DNA from 2 places in the Lysinibacillus sp. OL1 genome. Region 1 is predicted to be linked to the other one. Evidence: riboswitches for the same ligand, from Rfam matches in the RefSeq annotation. Region 1 holds a riboswitch; the other holds the start of a gene.
The links. A riboswitch is a leader RNA that binds a small molecule or an ion and turns the genes downstream of it on or off. The one in region 1 is predicted to bind preQ1.

Region 1 (8,462 bases):
AAAACAGCATAAAAAATGCAAGAGGTACCTTAGAAAGAATATAAATCAAACAGACCCATTCGAATAAAGCGAATGGGTCTGCTTACATGTAATCCGTATCTTCATAATAAGGAATAATTATTCTGAAATAATATATTCCCCTTTCATTGGACCAATTTTATTTAAAATAATTGCACCAATCATTTGTATAATTGTCTTCACAATAATTTGCCCCAAAATGGCGGCAGGTACCGCTTCCCATGGCAATATATTGGCACCAAGTGGACTTAAGCCGATTACTACGAAAATTGCAGAATCTAGAAATCCTCCAACAATACCACTGTAGAACACACGCCAAGCCATTGGTAATTTTAATCGAGTATAAATTTCAGTATCAGCCGTTTCAGCGACAACAAATGATAGTGCTGAGGCTACTACAATTAAAAGTGTATCACCTAGTAGGAATGACACCACAGCTGATAAAATTAAAGCTGTAATAATAAATAAATACGTCTTTTTTCTACCATATTTATTTTGTACTAGATCCCGAAAAATAAAGGTTGCCCCAATTAAAAGCGTTCCCATTGGGACAATAAACATACCAAAATGGAATGGTGCAAATGCTGCCGTTACCACATTAGCAATAACAATAGATAATAAATAAAATAATATTCTCAAACTATTACTCCTCAAGTAAATTTAATTTTTGTAAGAGTACCCTACACGCCTCTTTTATTTCCCCAAACAAGGGCATGTAACTGTGGCAGTACCTTAACATCTCTTAAATCCTCATCCTTCATTACTCTATCAATTAGTGCACGATATTTATCCAATAAATGCATTATTAATAGTGAATCATCAGTTGTCGTGAGATTATCATTACCGACTTGAAGATAAAAGGGAATCATGGGATATCGATGGTGAATTTGTTTAGCATAATCGTAATCCTCTTGATTAAAAACGACTATTTTAAGGGATACATGGTGATTATTGTTTCGATATTCAAGTTTTTCGAAGATATAAGAAAGCACCGAGTAATCTGTGGTCATCCCAGAGCTAGGTGGTTTTGGTGAAATTGTCAGTTCATCAACCTCATACATCCATTTTTGCCACCTACTCCCCTGTGTTTCCACCCCAATTTGTATATCATTTTCTTTTAAAATGGCAATAAGCTCTGCTAGATTCGGATTGAGTGCAGGATTACCCCCTGAAATCGTAACAAATGAAAAACCATTGCCTCCAAGCCGCTTCAGCTCAGCCCAAATCTCTTCCGCTGTCATTTGGACAATAAGGTGCTTTCCACTGCCATCCCACGTAAACGATGAATCACACCAAGAACAGGAATAATCGCAGCCCGCAGTTCTTACAAACATTGTCTTCTGGCCAACGATCATACCCTCTCCTTGAATCGTTGGCCCAAAAATCTCGATAACAGGTACTTTACTCAACTTCCATCCACTCCCTTCTAGCTTCTGCATAGCTTGTTGGAGTCTCGTAAAGCCTGATAAACTCTACACGTACACCGTTATATCCTTCATCACGCAAGGCCTCAGTCAACTTTTCGTAAATCCAAACAACAATGTTCTCTGCCGTCGTATTCATGAGTGGAAGCGTTTCATTTAAATAACGGTGATCCAAATGAATCCCTATTTTTTGTTTCCATATTTCTTTTATATCGCCGAAATCGATCATCAAACCACGTTCATCAGTGTAGCCACTCAGTCCTAATATGACTCGATAGGTATGCCCGTGTAGATTTTTACATTTCCCTTCATAATGATGTAGATGATGGGCAGCATCGAAGGTAAATTCTTTGCTTATGAGAACACGCTTTGCATGATATTTCAATTGATTTCTTTGAATATCCACATCAATTCTCTGGAGTCTCTCAACGATTTTAAAATCTGACATGCCTTAAGACTCCTTCCTATAACTTAAATACTCATCAAGCCCTTTATTTCGTAATTTACATGCTGGGCATTCACCACATCCATCTGCTATAACACCGTTATAGCAAGTCAACGTTCTTTGTCGTACAAACTCAAGTGCCCCAAGCTGATCAGCTAATTCCCATGTTTGTGCCTTATTCAGCCACATCAAGGGTGTATCAATCACAAAGGAATCATCCATCGATAAATTTAACGTTACATTTAAGGATTTAATAAAGACATCTCGGCAATCCGGATAGCCACTAAAATCAGTTTCACAAACACCTGTTACAATATGCTTTGCCCCTACTTGGCTCGCTAAAACGCCCGCAAATGAAAGAAAAAGGAGATTGCGGCCAGGCACAAAAGTCGATGGGAGCTCACCATTTTCTCCGTCCTTCACCTTTATGTCTTGTCGTGTCAATGCATTCGGAGCAAGTTGATTCAGGAGAGACATATCAAGTATGTGATGCTTGATACCAAGCTCCTCTGTTATCACCTTCGCACAGTCAATTTCAAGACGGTGCCTTTGACCATAATCGAAAGTTACTGCCTCAATCTCTTCAAAGCGTTCTTTTGCCCAGAACAAACAAGTTGTGCTGTCCTGACCTCCACTAAATACTACAATTGCTTTTTCCTTTTTCATCTATAAAAACTCCCTTATATCGAAAAAACAGCACTCTAAGAAAAAGTGCTGCTTTCTTCTTAGTTTTTTTAAGAGGGTAGCTAAAAACCTCTGTCTTGCTTCATTTATCGATTATCAATTTTTTCTGGGTTAAGATCGTGGTTCATTAAACGATAATTGGCGATTTCTTCGTATTTAGTTTCTGGCTTCCCATAGTTACACCATGGATCAATCGAGATACCCCCACGTGGAGTAAATTTCCCCCAAACCTCTATATATCTTGGATCAAGTAATGCAATTAAATCATTCATAATGATATTCACGCAATCTTCATGGAAATCGCCGTGATTTCTAAAACTGAATAAATACAACTTTAGAGATTTACTTTCAACAATTTTTTTATCTGGGATATATGAAATGTACATCGTAGCAAAATCCGGCTGATTTGTAAGCGGACATAAACTAGTAAACTCTGGGCAATTAAACTTAACAAAATAATCTCGATTAGCATGAAGATTATCCACTGCCTCTAATACCTCAGGTGCATAATCATAGGAATACTTTGTACCTTGATTACCTAATAGGGTCAAATCCTTTAATCCTTCTTCATGACTTCTGCCAGACATAAAAAAACCTCCTTGTAAAATGTTTCCCAACACTTTTCAAGAGAGGCATCACCAATCATTCTATTTAAAACATAAGTAAACAGATAAAAAAAAGCCACGTCCGATATGGACATGGCATATTGTCATGTTTCCATAGTTTTTTATAGAGGGTATCAGCTATGAACCTCTCCCGTTCTAGTCCGGGCATTCTTTTCTTCAATATCGTACAAAAAATAATACAGGACGTCAAATAGATTTTTTATAAAACTCTTAAATGATAAAAAGTACGAATTACTGTAAGTCTATACTCATTTGAAAGTTCTACTTTTTTATTAAATTACTAGGAAAATAGAATTAATCCATTTTTGACAAAGTAATACTAATTATCAATATTTTGAGATTTTTCAATATTCCGATATTCGAATTATCTCACCTGTGATAAATTGGAAATATCACATTAAACTGAAAAGTGTGATAATTAAGAGCGGAGGGAGAAATGAGATTTGAAAAAGTTTAAGTTTACGAAGTTTTTAAGTAGTATGATAGCTTTCTTTATGGTGCTTTTTCTATTGGTTCCATTATCGAGTGCTAATGCTGAAGATTCGAAGCCATTCAAGCAGGATAGCCAAAGTGAAAGTATACTTCAATTAAAGGCGGCTATCGCTGAACAGCTAAGCTTGTCTAAAGATGGTCCAACTCTTCACGAAAGCTTACAAAATGTATCAGGCAATCAAGAAGTTGCAGTCATCGTACATTTATCTGAAAAGCCTGTGGCACTAGAGCAAGGAATGAGCCAATTGAAAGGCCAAAAGTTCTCTAATGCGCGAGCAAATGAAGTTCGATCAAATGTAAAATCTCAACAAGCACAAGTTAAGAAAGAATTAGCTACTAAAAATGTTCAAATGACTCAAGGCTACACATTTGATACTGTTTTAAACGGTTTTGCAGCAACTGTGAAAGCAAATGATCTCCCAAAGCTGCTTTCAATAGAAGGAATAACATTAATTGAACCTGATGCAATTGTTTACGCATCTGAAGATAATACAATGAAATCATCAGAACTGATTAAGGAAGATCAATTAGAGGCTCAAATGAATACAAGTATTTCTTTCCTCGGCATCGAACAGCTTTGGAATGAAGGAATTGAAGGACAAGGTATAAAGGTAGCAGTATTAGATACTGGTATTGACACAGATCACCCTGAGTTCGCCGGAATTTACAAGGGTGGGAAAAACTTCATTCCAAATTCATCAACTTACACAAAGCCTCGGGCAGATGACGATGCATCGGAAACCTTGCCTTCTGAGCGTCCTGCTGGAACACCTGAATTTAATGAAAAGGGAAGCTCGTTCTATACTTCTCACGGTACTCATGTTGCTGGAACTATTGCAGCAATTGGAGCTAACAATTTCGGCATTAAAGGAATTGCTCCAAAAGTAGACCTTTATGCTTACCGTGTTCTTGGTGCATATGGAAGTGGGGCTACATCTGGTATTGTTAAAGCAATTGAAACGGCTGTCACAGAAAAAATGGACATAATCAACCTCTCTCTTGGTGGGGGGGCTAACTCTGAAACGGACGCTGGTTCATTTGCTATTAATAATGCAATGATGGCTGGAACAATCGGAGTAATTGCAACAGGGAACTCCGGCCCAAATCGAGGGACAATGGGCACGCCTGCAACCGCTCGTTTAGGAATTGCTGTGGGTAACACAACAAATCCTGAAACAATGTATAACGGTGAAGTGAATGTTACAGTTGGTGACTACAACTTAACAAAACAGCTCCCATTAATGGGAACAACTTTTGGAAGGGATTTAGCAACACAGCTTCAAGGAGAATTTGACCTAGTTGCTATTCCTGGAAACGGAGAAGTAAAAGACTATGAGGGAATCGATGTAGAAGGTAAAGTGGCATTAATCTCTCGTGGCAGTATCGCATTTGTTGATAAAATTGCGAATGCAAAGGCAAATGGAGCAGTCGCCACAATTATTCATAACTTTGCTGGTGGAACAAATGCACCTAATATTTCAGGTACATTCCTGGGTGATTCTTTTGCTTTTCTACCAACATTTGATATGTCCCAAACGGATGGCAATGCAATTCGTGCTGCATTAGCCGGTGGAACTGGAAAAGTTAGCTTTAGTCAATTTACTTCCACAAAGACACTGGGAGATGAAGTAAACGATTCAAGTTCCCGTGGCCCATCTACGCCAAACTTTGATATTAAACCAGATGTAAGTGCACCTGGAACAAACATTATGTCAACGATTCCAATGTATAAAAAGGACTTCCCTAATGCAGATTATGCAGAGGCATATGATCGTAAAACAGGAACCTCTATGGCAACACCGCATATTACAGGTATTGTTGCATTACTTAAACAAGCAAATCCTGATTGGAATGCGTTCGATATAAAAGTGGCGCTTTCTAATACAGCAAAGGTTTTAGATAAAACAAAATACGATGTGTTCTCTCAAGGTGCAGGTCGTGTAAATGCTTATGCTGCAGCACATCCAGAAATTCTTGCCTATGCATTGGATAGTGCAATTTTAGATGGAACAGGAGCTGTTTCAGAAAACTTAAAAGGGACAGTTACTTTTGGTCCACAATCACTTAAAGACCAGGATATTTCCGTAACGAAACAAGTTTTAGTAAAAGATATAAAGGGGAACGGCGGTAATTATAATGTATCAATTGATGTGACAAAATCATTTGGTGATGCAACTGTTACAGTCGACCAGCCAACATTTAATCTAGTTGGTGAGCAAGTGTTAAATCTTACATTAACGGCTTCACAAGCTACAGCTCCAAACGGCTCGGAAATACTGGGGTATATTCACATCAGCGGTGGTGCTACAGAAATTTCATTGCCATTCGCAGCTGACTTTGGAAGCGAGGCAGTAACTGAAATTAAAGATTTAAAGATTACAGAAACAGATCTATCCTTTAATGGAGATGGCGTGAAGGATTCAGCTGTACTTTCATTTACATTAACTGGCGATGTAACAACTAACTATATCGAGCTATGGGATATTATGAATCCTCAAGGTGGAGAATATGGTGATGGCTACATCGGTTATCTACATGCAGGTACTGCGCTAGGAAAAGGCTCTTATACGCTGAATATCGCTGGGCAATACAAACCATGGGGAACAGAACCTGCCACAACAATTCCAGATGGTCTCTATACTATTGACTTTACTGGTCTTGCGGCATCAGGGGTAGTTTCCGATTATGTTGGACCAATTATCGTGAAAACAACTAAACCAGAAATTACTGGTTCAGTAGCTGAAGGTGTCGCTACAGGAAAGGTAACAGATAAGTATATCGACTACAATGAAGAGTTATATTTATATGGTTTAAACTACAATTTAAATGATAAATTAAAAGCTTCCTATATTGCGACTGTGAATGGCGAAATACAAGCGCCAGTTCCTTTTGAATTAAATCAAGACGGTAGCTTCACATTCCCAGTAACAACAGAAACTAATGCTGTATCAGTAAAAATTCAAGACGCTGCAGGGAATGTTGGTGAAGCATTAATATTTGAAAAAGATGTAGTTGAACCAAAAGTAACACTTTCTGTCAATCCAACTGAGCTAGACCTAACAGCTGGGGAATCTGCACAACTTACAGTAACAGAGACAACTACTCCTCCAGAAGGTGAAGCAACAGAGGAAGATGTAACTTCAAAAGCTACTTATGTTGTGGGAGATGAAAATGTTGCAACAATAGCAAATGGATTAGTAACTGCTATAGGTGAGGGCACGACTACGATTACTATTTCATATGGTGATCATGAAGTTACGGTAAATGTTACAGTAAAAGCACCTGTTGTAGAAACACCAATCGTAACACTAGAAATTGACCAAGCTCAGGTTGAAACTAGAATAGGTAAAGAGGTTATGGTTAAGATTACTGAAGTAACTACTTTTGAGGGTAGAACAACAGAAAAAGATGTTACTACGCTTACAACCTACGAAGTAGCAAATGATAAAATAGCTACTGTAAAAGCAGGGGCTGTAAAAGGTAAAGGTCAAGGGACTACGACAATTACAGCAACGTATGGTGACCACACATTAACATTTGATGTATTGGTTGAAAAGCCGGGCAATGGTAATGGTAATGGCAACGGCAATGGCAATGGCAATGGCAACGGCAATGGCAATGGTAATGGCAACGGCAATGGTAATGGCAATGGCAATGGCAACGGCAATGGTAATGGCAACGGCAATGGTAATAATGAAGTTACCGAAGTTAAGTTATAATTAAATAAGTACTGTTCCAGCAAAAAGAGAAATTGCGCTTTGCAATTTCTCCTTTTGCTATTTAAATTTCACTTACTCATGATAAGGTTGGCTGTAACGGGTCTATGTGCAGTTTTTCTGTACAAGCTTTATCTAGTAATCATATATTTAATGCAAACCCATAAGAGATCCAAACCTTACCATTCAGAACCTTTTAGTTTTATTTAAGCATTGTCGCAGTTAAAAATTCCCGTGTTCTCTCCTCTTTTGGATGATTGAAAAATTGTTCAGGTGTGCCGCGTTCAATAATTCTCCCATCATGCATATAGACAATCCAATCAGCTACCTCTTTTGCGAATCCCATTTCATGGGTTACAACAACCATAGTCATTCCTTCTTCAGCCAAATCTTTCATGGTTGTTAAAACCTCTCCCACAAGCTCAGGATCGAGTGCCGATGTTGGCTCATCAAAAAGCATAATGTCTGGTTCCATCGCAAGTGCTCTAGCAATCGCCACCCGTTGCTTTTGCCCCCCTGATAGTTTACTAGGATAGACATCCGACTTATCCTCCAAACCTACTTTTTTCAGTAATTGTTTTGCTTTGATGATAGCTTTTTCTTTGTCTACACCCTTTACCATAACAGGTGCTTCAATAATATTTTCTAAAACCGTTTTATGTGGGAATAAGTTGAAATTTTGAAACACCATCCCAACCTTTTCTCTAATCTTGTTAAGATCATCTGTCCGTGGATTGACTTCATTTCCCTCAATTATAATATTGCCATTATCTTTTCTTTCTAAAAAGTTCAAGCAGCGAAGGAGGGTGCTTTTTCCTGACCCACTCGATCCTATTAGACAAACAACATCGCTCTCGTAGACTGTCATGTCGATATTTTTCAATACATGTAAGTCTCCAAACGATTTATTCAATTTACTTATTTTAATCATTTCCTTAGTGTCCAATTTTTTCAGCTCCTATCTGTCGCTTACTGCTAATTTTAGTTCAGTTCGGTTCACTACAAATGTCATCAACGCTACCAGCAATAAATAGTAGACTGCTACAATGAGTAAGTA
Region 2 (8,462 bases), on a different contig from region 1:
CTTTTAAAATTTTCACAGCCATTTGACCTGCTTCATAACCGATATCGAAATATTCAAATCCATAAGCCGCTAAACCACCACGTGCCACAGAATCTAATTCTCCTACGATTAATGGTAATTTATTCGTATTGGCAACATCAATTACCGATTCTAAAGCAGAAACTACTGTGTTATCAGTAATAATATAGAAAGCATCTACTTTACCAATTAGAGATTCTGTCGCTTGCTTTACATCTGCTGAAGTGGATGCTGATGCTTCTACCACCGTTAAACCTTGTTCATCCATAACCTTTTTCACTTCTGAAACTTGGGCAACTGAGTTTTGCTCACCCGCATTGTAGACCATCCCTACTTTTTTCGCACCAAGGTCTTTTAAGAATGTTACTGTTTTAGAAATCGTTTCAGGATGTAGATCAATTGTGCCTGTAATATTTTTCCCTGGCTTCTCCATTGAGTCGATTAGCTGTGCACCAACAGCATCTGTAACCGATGTAAAAATAATTGGAATATCACTTGTTGCTGTTGCAGCTGCTTGTGCAGAAGGTGTAGAGTTAGCAAAAATTAAATCTACGTTTGCACTCACTAGATTGTTAGCAATCGTTGTGTTAAGGCTGTTATCTCCCTGTGCAATTTGTGGATCGTATTCAACTTTTAAGCCAGCATCTTCAATTGCTTTTTTAAAGCCTTCCGTTGCTGCGTTTAACGATGGATGCTCAACAATTTGAGTAATCCCGATTTTATATGTTTTATCGTCTGCATTTCCGCTCTCACTTGCATTGTTTTTTTCATTTCCTTTTGAATCTGCTGTACCTGAGCCACCGCTACCACAAGCAGCAAGAAGCAACACTAATCCAAAAAGAAGGAATGACAACTTCTTTACATTGCTTTTCACAAATAATCCCCCCGATTATATTCTCGAATATCTATCGCACTTTATCCAAACAAAGTGTGAATGTATCGCTATATTATCGTTATTATCGAGCTCCGTCAACAACATTATGAATGTTCTGACTTTTAAAAGTGACAAAATATTTTAGTTTTTCATTTAATTTGGCGCTTTAAACCGCTAAACTACGCTGTTTTAGTTAATCGATTTCTTTTTTCAACATAGTAAAAAATATTTATGACAATTTTGCGACGATAGGACATTATAGACAAAGTCTGACATTTGACTTCTACTAGATATCTATAATAGAATATTTACTTGTGTGAAAGCACCGTGGTTCGTAACCATCCCACGAAAAAAAACTAAGGAGAAATGAATATGAAAATAAAATTTTTAGCAGCAAGTGGTATCATTGCAGCTCTATATATAGCTGTAACCATGCTTGTTGCCCCATTTGGTTTTACAGAGGTACAGTTCCGAGTATCTGAGATGTTTAACCATTTAGTGGCCTTTAATCCACGCTTTGCCGTAGGGATTATTATTGGTGTATTGATTTCTAATCTCTTTTCACCACTTGGCATTTACGATTTAGTGTTTGGTGTAGGTCATTCAATGATTACTCTTGGCCTGTTTATTTTAATCTGTAAATTTGTCAAAAATATTTGGGCACGTTTAATTATTAATACATTGCTCTTTACATGTACTATGTTTATCATTGCCTTTGAGCTGAACTTGGCTTTAGAGTTGCCATTTTTCTGGACTTGGCTAACCGTCGCGGCGGGTGAATTTGTTGTATTAGCTGTAGGTGCACCGATTATGTATGTATTAAACAAACGCCTTGACTTTAAAAATTTGATTTAACTGACGGATCTTTTTAGATTCGTCTTTTTTCTTGACACTATTCTGAAAATACTCTACAATTCTTTCTAATAAATGCAAGGAAGAAGAGTAGTAGCAAGCATTGTTACTTTTAGAGAGCTGGTGGTTGGTGCAAACCAGTAGTACAGACTTGTGAATGGACTTCAGAGCAGCCTTATCAAATGTAAGGCCGTTTCGCTCCCCGTTACCGGAGCAGGAAAGCGCGCAAAAATTGCGAATGAAGGTGGCACCACGGTTACTCGTCCTTTTTATGAGGGATTGGAGTGGCTTTTTTTTTGGAAAAATTAGCATAGAGGAGTCGAGTTAAGATGAGTACAGTAGTAGAAAAAAAGGGATATTTCGGTGAATTTGGTGGAAGCTTTGTTCCAAAGGAGCTTCAAAATGTTTTAAATAGACTAGATGAGAATTTTCAAAAGTATAAAGAGGATGATGATTTTAAGCAAGAATTAGATTACTATTTCCGTGAATATGTCGGTCGTAAATCCCCTCTTTATTTTGCAGAGAATTTAACAAAGCAATTAGGTGGCGCAAAAATCTATTTAAAACGTGAAGACCTTAACCACACAGGCTCCCATAAAATCAATAATGTATTAGGACAAATTTTACTAGCTAAACGTATGGGAGCAAATCGCGTGATTGCCGAAACAGGGGCAGGTCAACATGGTGTAGCAACAGCTACAGCGTGTGCCATGTTTGGAATGGATTGCACGATTTATATGGGCTTGGAAGATACAAAACGTCAGGCATTGAACGTATTTCGCATGGAACTTCTCGGCGCGAAAGTTGTAGCTGTCGATAAAGGGCAAGGCCGCTTAAAGGATGCAGTAGATGAGGCATTCGCTGACTTAGTAGAAAACTATGAAACAACCTTCTATTTATTAGGCTCAGCAGTTGGACCACATCCCTTCCCATCAATGGTTAAACATTTTCAATCAGTGATTAGCCGCGAAAGTCGTGAACAGATATTAGAAAAGGAAGGAAAGCTGCCGACAGCTGTTCTTGCCTGTGTAGGAGGCGGTAGTAATGCCATTGGGGCATTTGCTGATTATATTGCAGACGAAGATGTTCGTCTTATTGGAATAGAGCCAGACAAAGCTGCTACCTTAAACGAAGGAACACCAGGAGAGCTACACGGCTTCAAATGTTTAGTACTTCAGGACGCAGAAGGTAACCCACTCCCTACCTATTCAATAGCAGCTGGTTTAGATTATCCAGGTGCGGGACCTGAGCATAGCCATTTGAAAACAATCGGCCGTGCTGAGTATGTGACCGTGACAAATGAAGAAGTTTTAGATGCCTTCCAAGTACTTTCTAAGGTTGAAGGTATTATTCCTGCTCTTGAAAGCTCACATGCAGTCGCACATGCTCTAAAATTAGCACCAACTTTATCATCTGGGGAAAGCATTATTATTAATATCTCTGGTCGTGGCGATAAAGACGTTGAACAAGTCTTCCATATGCTAACTAAATAACTCAAAAAAGAGCGACTTCCATTTACGGAAATCGCTCTTTTACCTATACCAATGATTTAGGATAAATTTCCGCTACATTATCTCGCAGCTTCGCTTTCAGGAATTTTCCGACAGATGTCTTTGGAATTTCTTCTAGAAAGACGACTGCATCTGGTACCCACCACTTGGCAAATTGATTTTCTAAAAAAGCAAGAAGCTCTGGTTCAGTTACTGATTGTCCCTCTTTCAATACAACGCAAGCTAATGGACGCTCCTGCCATTTAGCATGGGGCATGGCAATGACAGCCGCTTCTAAAACGGCATCATGAGTCATCAGCGCATTTTCCAAATCAACAGAGGAAATCCATTCCCCACCTGATTTAATAAGATCCTTCGTACGGTCCGTAATTTTAATAAAGCCATCTGCTGTTCGTACAGCAATATCACCAGTATATAACCAACCATCTCGATAGGCATCTGCTGTTCGCTCATCACGATAGTATTCGTTGGAAATCCATGGGCCTTTTAAACGTAATTCCCCCATTGTTTCGCCATCCCAAGGTACCTCCCCCGCCTCATTAATAATACTAGATTCGATACCTGCCATTGTCATCCCTTGCATCGCTCGAGCTTCAATACGCTTTTCAATCGGCCAATCTTCCATCCATGACATATAATTAGACAATGCCACGATTGGTGTAGTTTCCGTCATGCCGTAGACAACAATATAAGGAATCCCATATTTTTCTTCAAATGTCCGAATGAGTCGAGTTGGTGAAGCCGATCCACCACAGCATATCGCTCTTAAAGAACTAATATCTCGTTCTTTCTTTTCCTGCTCCTGTAGGGCACCTATCCAAATGGTTGGAACACCAGCAGTTAATGTAACCTTTTCTTGTTCGATTAAATCCATTATTAATGCTGAAGTAAATTGTGGACCTGGTAGAACTTGTGTAGCACCCACATTGACACTAGCAAAAGGCAAGCCCCATGCATTTGCATGAAACATGGGTACAATCGGCATCACGACATCTCTTTCCGCAATTCCCATAGAGTCAGACATACTCAGCATGATACTGTGTAATACTAAACCCCGATGGGAATAGACAACCCCCTTTGGATTCCCTGTTGTGGCGCTTGTATAGCACATACCGGCAGGTGCTTCTTCATCAATATCCTCTGGAAATTGAAATTCTTCATCAGCAGTAGCTAATATGTCCTCATAGGATAAAACATTTTGTAATGTAGTCTTTGGCAAAGCTGGTTCATCCGTCATAATGATATAATGTTTCACTGTATCAAGTTTTGGCGCAATATTTTCAATGATCGGTAATAAATCTACATCTACCATTAAAATCTCATCTTCTGCATGATTAATAATATAGATCAAATGCTCTTCTGATAAACGAATATTTACCATGTGTAAGATTGCCCCTGAGCAAGGCACAGCAAAATAAGCTTCTAAATGTCGATGCTGATTCCACGCAAAGGAGCCGACTTTTGTTCCTCTTGTCATCCCAAGCTTCGTAAGGGCATCTGCTAAACGACGCGTTCTTTTTGCCCACTGCCCATATGTTAAACGATGTATTTTGTGTGGGCTTGTCCGTGAAATAATTGATTTTCTTGCAAAATAGCTCTCTGCTCGTTTAAAAAAACTAGTTAAAACTAATGGTGCTTGCATCATAAACCCCATCATCCCTTCATTTGTGAATTTCCCCTTGTGAAATTATCATAGTATCAATTTAACTGAATACTATTAATATTCCGAATATTATTATATTTTAATTTCATAATTTAATCTATATATTCCAATAATTTTCTTTTATATATAAAAAAACGGATGAAGTCTAGTCTTCACCCGTTGCCTATCTATTATGAAATTGCTTTTTTATGCAGTTTAATTTTCAATTTTTCTAACATATCTACCGTCATTTTAGCTAAATCATATTCTGCTTTGAAGCCCCATTCTTTTTGAGCCGCTTCAATATTTAAAGAGTTTGGCCAGCTATCTGCAATGGCCTGACGAACAGGATCTACCTGATAGCTCATTGTGAAATTTGGTAAGTGTTTCTTGATTTCAGCCGCGATTTGCGAAGGTTCGAAGCTCATGGCTGTAATATTAAAAGCATTGCGATGAACAAGCTTACTACCGTCTGCTTCCATTAAATCTACAATAGCTTGTAAGGCATCTGGCATGTACATCATATCCATAAATGTACCTTCCTGAATATACGATGTATATTTGCCTTGTTCGATGGCTTCATAGAAAATTTCTACTGCATAATCTGTTGTACCACCACCTGGAGGTGTTACATAAGAAATTAGCCCTGGGAAGCGTACTCCGCGTGTATCAACACCAAAACGATTGAAGTAATAATCGCATAATAACTCACCCGCTACCTTATTTACCCCATACATAGTTGTTGGTCTTTGCAAAGTATCCTGTGGTGTATCTTCCTTAGGTGTAGACGGACCAAACGCACCAATTGAGCTTGGCGTGAAAAATTGCATATTTAACTCACGTGAAACTTCTAACGCATTCATTAATCCACCCATATTTAAATTCCAAGCTAACAATGGATTTCTCTCTGCTGTAGCTGATAATAATGCTGCTAAATGCATCATCGTATCTGCACCGAAGTCCTTTGCTAAATCATGCATTCTTTGTCCATCTGTCACGTCCAATATTTCAAATGGGCCCTTAGTATGTTCAAGCTTTCTAATGTCTGTAGCAAGTATATTGTCCTCTCCATAAATACCACGAAGTTTTTCTACTAGCTCAGAACCAATTTGACCAAGTGCTCCAGTAACAATAATCTTTTTCATTTCCCAAAACCTCCACATGTGAACAATTGTACTTTCTGAAAGTACAAAAATATATTAATAAACATTGATTTAATAACACTTTCAATGAAATTCATTATAATGTGTTCGTTTTGAAAATACAACAATTATATTAACAATATTCCTTACAAAGAACATACAATCCCTTATTCACAGTATATGAGGTCATGAAAAATATTGTGCTACAAAAATATACAAAACACATTTGTACACCTCAAAAACACAAAACTTTTGCACTTTCATAAGCTAGTTTTGTAACCATGCAAAAAAAGAATCTTCTTTGCTATTTTTTGCAAAGAAGACCCTTTTCGAATATTATTCTTTAATATTAAATTATATCGAAAAACGTTTGACAGCTATTTGCAAAACTTTTGATACTTTGCGCAATTCCTTAATATAATTATGGAACTGTTGCTGAGCTGTTAATTGATCAGCTGTTAACGTAGCTACATGCTTAGTAGACACGGCATTCGTATCAGATAAGGCTGTCAGCATACCTGCATCCTCACTTACCTTCTTCGTGTGATTGGCAATCTCTTGAACCGTAGCAGATACTTCCATAATATAAGGCTTAATAGTATGTACTTTTTCTAAAATTTGATCAAAACTTGACGCAGTTTGTCCTGTAACAGCTACACCTTTTTCAGTCGCCACTAAAACGCCTTCCATCATTTGTACCGCATAACTCGAATCTAAATGGATGTTCTGTACAATGGATGTAATCGTTTGTGTCGATTGAACAGTTTGCTCTGCAAGCTTACGAACCTCATTAGCCACTACTGCAAAGCCTTTACCATGCTCTCCTGCTCTAGCGGCTTCAATTGACGCGTTTAAAGCTAATAAATTTGTTTGCGCTGTTATTCTTTCTATTACTTCAATCATTTGATCTATCGATGCAGCTCGCTCTACTAAATTAAAGATAGCTGTATTAGATTTTTCAACCGCCTGCTTAATAGCTTGCATTTGCGTTAAATTAGCCTGTACAATTTCAGTTCCGCTTTCTGCATCTCTGGCCGTTTTTTGTGCAAAACTTTCTACAACCTGAACCTTTTCTAAAATAACCTGTACATCATTTAAAACTTCCTCTAAGGAAGCCGTATTCGAAGCTAATTTACTAGAAGAAGCAGACGTTGACTCTGAAATAGATTGTACATCCTTCGCTATTTTTAATGTCGTTGTTGATGATTGCTCAGAGGATTTCTGCAATTTCCCAGTCATTTCTTCTACTTCATAGGCACTGTCTGTCACAGTATGGAGTAGTCGTTTCACCTCTGTTACCATTTGATTGTAAGACAGAACTACTTCACCAAGCTCATCATGAGCTACATAACTTGCATTGGCAGTGAAATCACCTTGTTCTGCACGTTTTAATAACGACTTTAGTTGACGGGTTGGCACATTGACTGCCTTCGTTGCGATAAAACCGATAAGGATAACAAGCAAGACAACCGCTAAGCATACACCACCTAGTAACAAGTAGCCAAATTGCACATCTTTCTGATAAGCCTGCTGTTGATCTTTTGCTCGTTGAACCAAATAATTTTGCGTATCTTCTAATAATGCATGACTCTCCTGACTAATTGGTAAAAATGTTTGCACATAAAACTGATCTAGCTCACCATGGTTCAATTGCTTAAAATTCTCAATGGCTTCTTCCTGCTTCTTAAGCAATGACTTATACTTCTTAATTTGATGACTCATCTTTTTATCAATTTCTTGGCTATCTAGATGCTCTAAAGGCTGGGCCATGTTTTGTAAAATGGCTGTCATTTCTTTATCGTCACCCTTCGAATCTACTATAAAATCCAATCGACGCTGTGATTCTTCTAGCTCATTTAGCCATCCAATTGGGACAAGTCCCTGTGTGTAACTCTCACTTGCATGCCACGACATTTTCCTTAAATAATCTACACTGAATACACCTAGCAATACATTCGATAATACACAAACAATCATGAGTACAAGTAACTTGTCCTTCACCTTAATGAAACGGAAAAAATGCATGATCCTTGGCTCCTCCTCCAACTCTTACCAATAATGATAGTATAGAGATATAAAGCCAGTGTTATATTTTTGTAAATTTTAATCGAAATATTAAGAATTTATACCCATCATTTAGTTTTATTTAGGTAATTTAACTCGCTAAATTAGCCAGATTGTTGCTACTTATTCATACTACTTTTAGGAAAACATTCGCAACCTTCCATACATTGTCAGCGTTCCTAATAGAGAATGGAGGTGTTACATTTGACGCAATTCAAGAAGTTAGATTGGAGTTTAGTAATAAGTCTTCTTTTACTCGGCGCTATTAGTTGCCTTTTTGTCCATTCTAGTAGTGTAAATTTTGAACAGTATTCAAGTTCCTTTATTATCAAACAGTTTTTATTTTATGTCATCGGATT

Region 2: it holds a riboswitch for preQ1, as region 1 does, so the genes downstream of both, EW028_RS09860 (QueT transporter family protein) here and queF (preQ(1) synthase) in region 1, are expected to answer to the same signal.

Annotation. Positions count from the first base shown of each region.
Region 1 is NZ_SJDS01000010.1:48,598-57,059, reverse strand. It holds gene EW028_RS17230 (MFS transporter) at 1-12, shown strand, start outside; gene EW028_RS17225 (VUT family protein) at 118-657, opposite strand; gene queE (7-carboxy-7-deazaguanine synthase QueE) at 699-1,427, opposite strand; gene queD (6-carboxytetrahydropterin synthase QueD) at 1,420-1,890, opposite strand; gene queC (7-cyano-7-deazaguanine synthase QueC) at 1,894-2,553, opposite strand; gene queF (preQ(1) synthase) at 2,658-3,158, opposite strand; PreQ1 riboswitch class I at 3,285-3,331, opposite strand; gene EW028_RS17200 (S8 family serine peptidase) at 3,641-7,408, shown strand; gene EW028_RS17195 (amino acid ABC transporter ATP-binding protein) at 7,608-8,336, opposite strand; gene EW028_RS17190 (amino acid ABC transporter permease) at 8,364-8,462, opposite strand, start outside.
Region 2 is NZ_SJDS01000004.1:144,810-153,271, reverse strand. It holds gene EW028_RS09865 (ABC transporter substrate-binding protein) at 1-892, opposite strand, end outside; PreQ1 riboswitch class I at 1,214-1,258, shown strand; gene EW028_RS09860 (QueT transporter family protein) at 1,265-1,747, shown strand; T-box leader at 1,816-2,015, shown strand; gene trpB (tryptophan synthase subunit beta) at 2,074-3,237, shown strand; gene EW028_RS09845 (long-chain fatty acid--CoA ligase) at 3,281-4,900, opposite strand; gene EW028_RS09840 (L-threonine 3-dehydrogenase) at 5,089-6,042, opposite strand; gene EW028_RS09835 (methyl-accepting chemotaxis protein) at 6,394-8,064, opposite strand; gene EW028_RS09830 (FtsW/RodA/SpoVE family cell cycle protein) at 8,308-8,462, shown strand, end outside.